3 regions of the Thermoanaerobacterium sp. R66 genome follow, and region 1 is predicted to be linked to each of the others. Evidence: riboswitches for the same ligand, from Rfam matches in the RefSeq annotation. Region 1 holds a riboswitch; each other region holds the start of a gene.
The links. A riboswitch is a leader RNA that binds a small molecule or an ion and turns the genes downstream of it on or off. The one in region 1 is predicted to bind thiamine pyrophosphate.
Positions count from the first base shown of each region.

Region 2: it holds a riboswitch for thiamine pyrophosphate, as region 1 does, so the genes downstream of both, thiT (energy-coupled thiamine transporter ThiT) here and thiC (phosphomethylpyrimidine synthase ThiC) in region 1, are expected to answer to the same signal.
Region 3: it holds a riboswitch for thiamine pyrophosphate, as region 1 does, so the genes downstream of both, thiD (bifunctional hydroxymethylpyrimidine kinase/phosphomethylpyrimidine kinase) here and thiC (phosphomethylpyrimidine synthase ThiC) in region 1, are expected to answer to the same signal.

Region 1 covers NZ_JAEUWW010000001.1:333,508-336,678, forward strand. The annotation lists gene asrB (anaerobic sulfite reductase subunit AsrB) at 1-594, shown strand, start outside; gene asrC (sulfite reductase subunit C) at 612-1,628, shown strand; TPP riboswitch at 1,705-1,804, shown strand; partial or broken gene thiC (phosphomethylpyrimidine synthase ThiC) at 1,917-3,171, shown strand, end outside.
Region 2 covers NZ_JAEUWW010000001.1:2,222,381-2,225,551, reverse strand. The annotation lists gene JJQ93_RS11130 (MGDG synthase family glycosyltransferase) at 1-805, opposite strand, end outside; gene thiT (energy-coupled thiamine transporter ThiT) at 1,011-1,649, opposite strand; TPP riboswitch at 1,707-1,805, opposite strand; gene JJQ93_RS11120 (methylated-DNA--[protein]-cysteine S-methyltransferase) at 1,841-2,308, opposite strand; gene JJQ93_RS11115 (hypothetical protein) at 2,333-2,578, opposite strand; gene JJQ93_RS11110 (aldo/keto reductase) at 2,716-3,171, opposite strand, start outside.
Region 3 covers NZ_JAEUWW010000001.1:1,102,283-1,105,453, forward strand. The annotation lists gene cytX (putative hydroxymethylpyrimidine transporter CytX) at 1-541, opposite strand, end outside; gene thiD (bifunctional hydroxymethylpyrimidine kinase/phosphomethylpyrimidine kinase) at 531-1,340, opposite strand; TPP riboswitch at 1,409-1,523, opposite strand; gene JJQ93_RS05515 (ABC transporter ATP-binding protein) at 1,573-3,171, opposite strand, start outside.

The DNA.
Region 1 (3,171 bases):
AGAAAAGTAGGAAAAGTAACAAATGAGATATTTAACTTATCTCCTGGCGATAAGATATTCATGAGAGGACCTTATGGTAATTCATTCCCTGTTAACAAATATAAAGGAAAAGACTTAGTTGTTATAGCTGGTGGTACAGGTGTATCGCCTGTTAGAAGCTTACTTAAGTATTTTTATGATAATTCGGAAGAAATAAAATCGCTACACTTTATAGCAGGATTTAAAGATGAAAACAGCGTCTTATTTAAAGAAGATTTAAATAATTTTAAGACAAAATTTAACACTATATATACTCTTGATAAGAAAAAAGTCGATGGATTTGAAGTTGGCTTGGTGACAGAGCATATAAGTAAAATACCATTTGATAGCTTTGATGATTACAATGTCATTGTCGTTGGTCCGCCAGTAATGATGCATTTTACAGCATTAGAATTATTGAAAAATGGGGTACCAGAAGATAAAATTTGGGTTTCCTTTGAGAGAAAAATGTCTTGCGGAATTGGAAAATGTGGTCACTGCAAGATAAACGAGACGTATGTTTGCCTCGAAGGTCCTGTGTTTAACTACACAAAAGCGAAGGATTTACTTGATTAAATGTGGAGGTGTATGTAATGAACTATGATATAGATGTAAAAAAAGTCCGCAGAAATTGTTACAGGCAATCGAAAGTCCGCGGTGAATTCATGGTGCAGATGCGCGTTCCAGGCGGTGTAATGGATGCTAAATATTTGTCATATGTAGAACATATTGCAAAAACATGGGGAAATGGACAATTTCATCTTGGCGTTAGACAAACTTTATCAATACCTGGAATAAAGTATGAATATATCGATGAAGTCAATAAGTATATAAAGACGTTTATTAAAGAGATAGAAGTAGACCTTTGTGGTGTTGACATGGAAGTAGATGACAATGGATATCCAACGATAGGTTCTAGAAACATTATGGCTTGCATAGGAAATAAACATTGCATAAAGGCAAATATAGACACAACATCACTTGCAAGAAAAATTGAAAAAATCATCTTTCCAAGTGATTATCATATAAAAGTAAGCATAGCCGGATGTCCTAATGACTGTGCAAAGGCTCATTTCAACGATTTTGGAATTATAGGCATTACAAAAACAGAATATGATTACGATCGTTGTATAGGATGTAAGAAATGTATCGAGGCGTGTAAACAACATGCTACAGGTGTTTTATACATGGTAAATGGAAAAATCGAGAAAGATTCGTGCTGCTGTGTTGGCTGTGGTGAGTGTGCACTTGTATGTCCCACAGGTGCTTGGTCTAGAAATCCTAAGAAATTCTACAGAGTCCTCATTGGTGGCAGAACCGGAAAACAGACACCTCGCATGGGAAAGATTTTCTTAAATTGGGTAACAGAAGATGTAGTGCTGGGCATACTTAAAAATTGGCAAGATTTCTCTGCGGAAGTATTGAATCATAAACCAGTATATCTCCATGGAGGTCACTTGATAGACAGGGCTGGATACAATAAATTTAAAGAGCTTATATTAAAGGGTGTAGAATTAAACCCTGAAGCTATGGTTGCAGATAGAATATTTTGGACAGAAACTGAATACAGGTCAAACATAAATGTTAAGCCTGTTTGTGATATTAAATAATTAGATTTTTAATCCCGATTACCTTTACAATTTTAGAGTTTTAAAGTATAATTAGATTAAATTTAATACTTGTAAAATTAGTTTGCGGGGGAACCATTTTGGTTGAGAAGGTAAAACCTGACCCTTAGAACCTGATGTAGTTAATACTACCGTAGGGAAGCAAGCTTTCGATTATAAAGCTTTACCATGCGGTAAGGCTTTTTTTATTCAATATTTTCGAATATAACCTTCTTCCTCCCTTCATTTTACAAGTATCAAAACAAAATAATTTATGAAAGGATGACTGCGATGAATTACACTACACAATTAGATGCGGCAAAAAAAGGAATTATTACAGAAGAGATGAATGTTGTGGCAGCAAAAGAAGACATTGAAGTGGATTTATTGCTGAGCAAGGTAGCTTCTGGTGAAGTAGTCATACCAGCAAATAAAAACCATGAAGCACTTAGTCCAGAAGGCGTAGGGACAGGGCTTAGAACAAAAATAAACGTAAACTTAGGTGTATCAAGGGACTGCAACAATGTGGATGCAGAATTAGAAAAGGCAAAAAAGGCGATAGAAATGAAAGCAGAGTCTATCATGGATTTAAGTTCATATGGCAAAACTTTCGAATTTAGAAACAGATTGATAGGTATTTCTACAGCCATGATAGGTACTGTTCCAGTATATGATGCTGTAGGATATTATGACAAAGATTTAAAAGACATTACTCCTTCAGAATTTATAAAGATCGTCGAAAGGCATGCACAAGACGGTGTTGATTTTATGACTATCCATGCAGGCATCAACAGAGAGACGGCGGAAATTTTCAAAAGAAATGAAAGACTTCTAAATATCGTTTCTCGTGGAGGCTCTTTGTTATATACGTGGATGGAATTAAATGATAAGGAAAATCCTTTTTATGAGTATTTTGATGATATTCTTGACATATGTGCTGAGTACGATGTAACGATAAGCCTTGGCGATGCATTGAGGCCAGGCTGCATAAATGATTCCACAGATGCATGCCAAATAAAAGAACTTATAACCCTTGGAGAATTAGCGAAAAGAGCTTATGAAAAGAATGTTCAAGTGATTATTGAGGGACCTGGTCATATGAGGCTAAATGAAATCGAAGCAAATGTTTTGTTGGAGAAAAAGCTATGTCATGGTGCGCCGTTTTATGTATTGGGCCAATCGTAACAGATATTGCACCTGGATATGATCATATTACAAGTGCAATTGGTGGTGCAATTGCTGCAGCAAGTGGAGCGGATTTCCTGTGTTATGTAACACCAGCGGAACATCTGAGACTTCCAACGATTGAAGACATGAAGGAAGGCATCATTGCTTCTAAAATAGCTGCCCATGCAGCAGATCTGGCAAAAGGTATACGCAATGCAGAAAAATGGGATAATGATATGTCTTATGCCAGGAGAAAGCTTGATTGGGATGAAATGTTTAGATTAGCTATAGATCCTGAAAAGGCGAGAAGGTACAGGAGTGAATCTCTACCACATGATAGTGAAACATGTACAATGTGTGGAAATATGTGTGCTGTGAG
Region 2 (3,171 bases), 1.9 Mb from region 1:
CCGCTTCCATAAATTCATGTACATTATCCACATGTCCATATACACTTACATTATCATCAGCAATTTCCTCAATTTTGGCTTTTAAATTTTTATTCAATCCACATATTACAGCAATCTGTAAATCTTTATGGCTTTGTATGACATTAACAGCCTTTTTAATATTTCCAAGTCCAAGCCCACCACCCATTACAAGTATAAATGGCTTATCTACAACAAATCCTAATTTTTGCCTCACCTCAAATTTATCTTTCTTAACATAAAACTCCTCATCAATAGGTATTCCCGTAACATATATTTTATCATCAGAAACACCCATCAAATTCATCTGACTTTTCATCTCTTGAGAACCGACAAAATACCCGTCTATCTGGTGATGTATCCAATACGCATGGACATCATAATCAGTCAATATAGCGAATATTGGAATATTTAGATCTCTCTTTATATGAGACAGAATAGAGCAAGAAAACGGATGGGTGCATATTACAGCGTTAGGCTTTAAGTTTAATACGTAATCTTTTATAAATGTATAAACGGATATGCCTACCAGCTTATTTATGCGCCTTTCTATCTTGTCCCTTTCCATCTCATAGAGATAACCCCATAATTCAGGTGTCAATTTTAATGTCTTTAGGTAAATTCGAGTCGTCAAATACGAAAGACTGGGAAACTTCTCTCCAAGTGGATTTTCTACAAACACTTCAACATTATCTCTTTTTTCAAATGCTTTTTTTAATGCCATTGCAGTCCTTTTATGCCCAGTCCCTATATCTTCATAAAGTATTAAAATCTTTATTTTATCCATTTTAAAGACCCTCGCAATCACTATATTGATTATCTCATCCAAAAATTAAATTTGGATTAAAGTTTAATTAAAAATGCGTTAAAATAGTGTTATCAATATAGTTTATTTTCATTTGCTATCTAATATTATACCATCAAAATCAATTTATTGTATAAGATTTATTAAAACCCTCTTCCGTTAAGAAGAGGGTTTTAATAAATCTTTTTTAAGCTAAAGCTTTTTTCTTTATTATCTCAATTGCATTTCTCACTTGTGGAATAATAGAAACCATAAAGCAAATTAAAACCTCCACACCTACTAGTATCCCATTTACAAGAAGTGAATAGACGACAGGATTCATGCCTTTAGGTGCATAGCTGGCGAAGAAAAAGACACCTGATAGAAAATGTGAGAAAAACCTGCCAAAACCACCAACTAAAACGCCAAAGCTTAAGTTTTTCTTAAAAAACCCTGCAAGCCCTAAGGCTCCAAATGCTAATGGATAATCCAAGAGAAGCTGTATCCAATGCACAACATAAGGATCTTGTATTAGCTGAAGCATTCCATAAGCCATTCCCACCGCTATGCCTGGACCTGCTCCATAATAATATGCAAAGACAAACAGCGGAAGCATGCTGGCTGGCGTTATAGAGCCACCTTGAGGCCAATGGTAAAACCTTATATACGACAAGACAAATGATATAGCTATTGCTAATCCGCCATACACAAGCATCTTTGCGTTAAATTTCACGCTATTTCTCAGGATGTAAAACAAAAACACAGCAAATAAAATCGCGATGATGATGGAAAGTGTGGCAGGCTTTATCTTTGTGAAATCTGAAAAAATGCTTACAATGTAGGACATGAAAATAACCTCCTTTTGAGGCTATGTACCGCTTAAAACAAAAAAACCGCACACTGATGCGGTCTTTTGCCGCATTCCCTTCGTAGGCATTAACCTAATCAGGTTCTAGGGGTTTGGCATCTGCCATCTCAGCTAAAAGCACCCCCAGCGGACATAGTCTGTTTATTAATTTATACTATATTATAATGAAATTACTTTTTAAATGCAATACCTTCATGTTGAAGCAACAATGATTTTACATTAAGTCCTCCTGCAAAGCCTTTTAACGTCATATCCGAGCCGATGACCCTATGACACGGTATGATAATCGGGATCGGATTTTTATTAAGGGCATTTCCTACAGCCCTTGATGCATTTGGCTTTCCTATTCTCCTTGCGATCTCACCGTATGTAGCGTAAAAACCATACGGTATCTTCATAAGCTCTCGCCAAACAGATTTTTGAAAGTCTGTCCCCTGTAAGTCTAACTTTACATTAAATTCTTTCAAGCGACCTTCAAAGTACAATCTAAGCTGTTCTTTGCAATCTGCAATAAGCGAATTTGTACCCATTAAACATTGTAAATGTTCTTCATTGGGAAAATCTATCCTCGTTATGCCATCTTCGCTTGAATATATTCTTAGCGTTCCAATGGGTGTATCTAAGTCATCCCGCAGCACATTACCACATCCTGATACATTTTGCTATTTAACGATAACTTCTTCGACTTCATCTTCAACTTCAAAATCTTCATTAGATTCATAAGAAGACTCACTTGATTCTGACTTGCCTGAAGCTGCTATTTTTGCTAAGCTTTTTTCTATTGAATCAATCTTTTTCATCTTTTTCATTGTATAAACTATGTAAAATACCAAAAAGATAACTGAAACAATCGGTGTTGCTAATGCTACAAAGTACTGCAGAAATAGCATAAATCCGCTTTGAACCATCCTTGACACTCCCTTCTAAATAAGATATTCACTATTTATTATTTCACAAGTAAACCGTCAAAGCAAGTATTATAAAAAATATTATAAAAAGTAAAGCCATATTGGTGAAACTTAGGTTTCATCAATATGGCTTATTTTTAAACTGCTTCTTTAAAATATCTTCTTACATCCTTTAAATATTCAATTATCGTCAAGTGCTGAGGACACTTAGTCTCGCACTCTCCGCACTCTATGCAAGAACTTGCTTTTCCTTCATTTAAGCTATTATAATTTCTAAGTGCTTCATTGTAGTTATTGTACATGTGGGCTTCATTGTATATGGCAAAATTCTTGGGTATATTCACACCGTTTGGACACGGCATACAATAATTGCAGGCAGTGCATCCTACAGGCGAAAGCTTATTATAAGTTTCTCTTACCTTATCCACAAGTTTTACCTCATCATCAGTTAAGCCATTCGCTTTTGATCTTGAAGCACTTTCTATATTTTGTTTCACTTGCTCCATCGTGCTCATTCCACTTAATACAAGCGATACCTCTGGATGGTTCCAAACCCATTGCAAAGCCCATTCTGCAGGTGTCCTTTTTACACT
Region 3 (3,171 bases), 770 kb from region 1:
GCATAGCAACGGCAAGTTCCACTGCACCGCTGAAGCTCATGTCTCCGGCTACATATCCAACCTTTCCCGCCTTCAAATACAATACAACAAATATAGTCAAGATAAATAAAAGCACAACAGCAATATCGTTTATCCAGTAAGCTTCATTGTCAAAGAATAATGTCCACAATAAAACAGATATGCCAACGACAAAAATTCCAACAGCAGTAGACATGCCTATAGCACCGTTGAAAGCCTTTGCAGACTGTATTATCATTACAGCCGTCCAGCCAACCAATTGAAGCACATTTAAAAGCCCTATAAATACCATGCCTTTCTCGCCCAGGACACCTTTTGTGGACTCTATCGCAGGTTTCTTAACTCTAAAGGACATAAGCCCTCCTAAAGCAAAAAACAGAGTGCCAATGATGTGACCTAACAATATGCTTAAAATCCCTTTAGTTAAGCCTAATGGTGCAAAGTACGAACCAGTAAAAACCTCTGCAATGGATATGGCCGCACCTGCCCATATTAAAAAAAGCGTCGAGTTTTTAATCTTCATAGTCAATACCTGCCTTCTTATAAAGATCTACTAGATGTCCTACAGGTCCTACACCTTTACCTATCTCAAGAGAATTTTTAATAGCCTCTGTTATGTAACTTTTTGCGTTTATTACTGCATCTTTCAAGCTTAATCCTCTACCAAGGTACGAAGCTATTGCAGATGAGTACGTGCATCCCGTCCCATGTGTATTTTTGGTGTCGATCCTTTCCTGCGGCAAAAGTAAAAATTCACTTCCATCGTAGAATACATCAGTAGCGTTTTCTACTGAATGTCCACCTTTTACAACGACAGCTCTTACACCCATATCGATGATCTTTTTAGCAGCCTCCTTCATGTCGTCAATTCCCTCAATATTCATTCCAGTAAGCTCACACGCCTCCGGTATATTGGGAGTAATGATATCTGCCATAGGCAAAAGTTTTGTCTTTAATGCGTCTATGGCATCTTCTTTTAGAAGGTAATATCCGCTTTTTGATATCATGACAGGGTCTAATACGACATTTTTGGGATTCCATCTTTTAAGTGATGATGCAATAGCGTCAATGATATCTTGGCTTGATACCATACCTATCTTTACAGCATCTACCGCCGTATCATCAAATACGCAATCTATCTGCTTTTTGATGATATCCGCATCCATCTCTCTTACATCAAAGACACCTACTGTATTCTGCGCCGTCACTGCCGTAATGACGCACATGCCGTATACTCCAAGGGCGCAAAACGTCTTTAAATCTGCCTCTATGCCAGCACCGCCAATGCTGTCAGAGCCTGCAATCGTAAGCAACTTCTTCACATCGATTCCTCCTTTTTTTGTATGCCTTGAGGAAATACAAAACGAAAAAAGTGTGCCGGATAAGCACACTTAAAGTCCAATGTACTCCCTACGCCGGCATTATCCAGATCAGGTTATGGGTCATAGCAGAAATAGCTGCTAACTCTCAGCCGGGCTATCACCCCAGCTCCCCAGACGAAATATTAACTTTTACTTTATTTTAACACAAATTATCTGACTTGTACAGGATATTTCACCATATCGTCAAATTTTCCTGTTGATAGCTGTACAGATTATAGTACACGCCCTTCCTATTCATAAGCTCCTCATGTGTACCTTCCTCTTCTATTCCATTTTCAGTAAGCACTATTATACGCTTGGCATTTCTAATGGTGCCCAATCTGTGGGCGATTATGAGGGTAGTCCTGTTTTTCGATAGATTTTCAATAGACTGCTGAATAATCGATTCACTTTTATTGTCAAGCGATGATGTCGCTTCATCAAGTATAAGTATTGGAGGATTTTTTAAGAACATCCTTGCAATAGATATTCTCTGCTTTTGTCCGCCAGACAATTTAACGCCTCTTTCGCCAATATACGTATCATAACCATCTTTTAACTCCATTATGAAGTCATGGGCATTTGCAGCTTTGGCTGCATTGATTATTTCTTCGTCAGTAGCATCTAATTTGCCGTATGCAATGTTTTCTTTTATCGTGCCCGAAAACAAAAATACATCTTGCTGGACAATGCCTATATTTTCTCTAAGCGATGATAGCTTCACATCCCTTATATCTACACCGTCAATTTTTATGGAGCCTGCATCTATCTCATAAAACCTCGGTATAAGGCTTAGAAGTGTGGTTTTACCTGCACCTGAGGGCCCTACTATTGCCACTGTCTCTCCATGTTTTATCTTAAGATTGATTCCTGACAGTACTTCTCTTTTATTGTCGTAGCTGAATGTGACATTGTCAAACTCAATATCGCCTTTCACATCTTTTAACTCTATCGCATCTTTTTTATCTGCTATCTCTGGCTCTGTATCCATAAGCTCTACAAACCGCCTAAAGCCAGCCATACCCTGCTGGTACTGCTCTATAAACCGCAAAAGAACAGTCAAAGGTTGCAAAAACTGGCTAATGTATATTATGTATGCCACTAAGTCACCTGTATTTATGAGGCCTTTTGATATAAAGTAGCCACCTGCTGCAAGAGTAATCACAACTGATATATTAGAAAGAAAATTTACACTAGAATCAAATATGCCAATATGCTTAACCGCTTTTGACCTGGCACTTTTATACATGGAGCTTTTATTATCGAATTTTAGGTTCTCAAATTTTTCCCTTACAAATGATTTGACGACCCTTATGCCTGTAATGCTTTCTTCTAATGTGGCATTCATCTGTGCCTGCGTTTCACGGACATTTTTCCATATAATTTCAAACTTATTGTTGTAAATATACATGTATATAAACATAAAAGGTATTATGGTAAATACAACCAGTGTCAGCCTCACATCAATTGTAAGCAAAAGTATGAATGTGCCTATTATCCTTATGATAGACAAAAAAAGGTCCTCTGGACCATGATGTGCTACTTCTGCTATCTCATTTAAGTCATTGACAACCCTTGACATTATATAACCTGTCTTTGTGTTGTCATAATAGTTCATAGAAAGTTTCTGAAGATGTGAAAAAGCATCTTTTCTCATATCGTACTCTATGCTTACACCTAAAACATGGCCATAGTATCCTACTATGTATTCAAGTATCATCCTTCCGAAGTACATTATAGCTAATAAAATTGCGAACCTGTATATAAGGTTAAAATCCTTGTTAGGTATGAC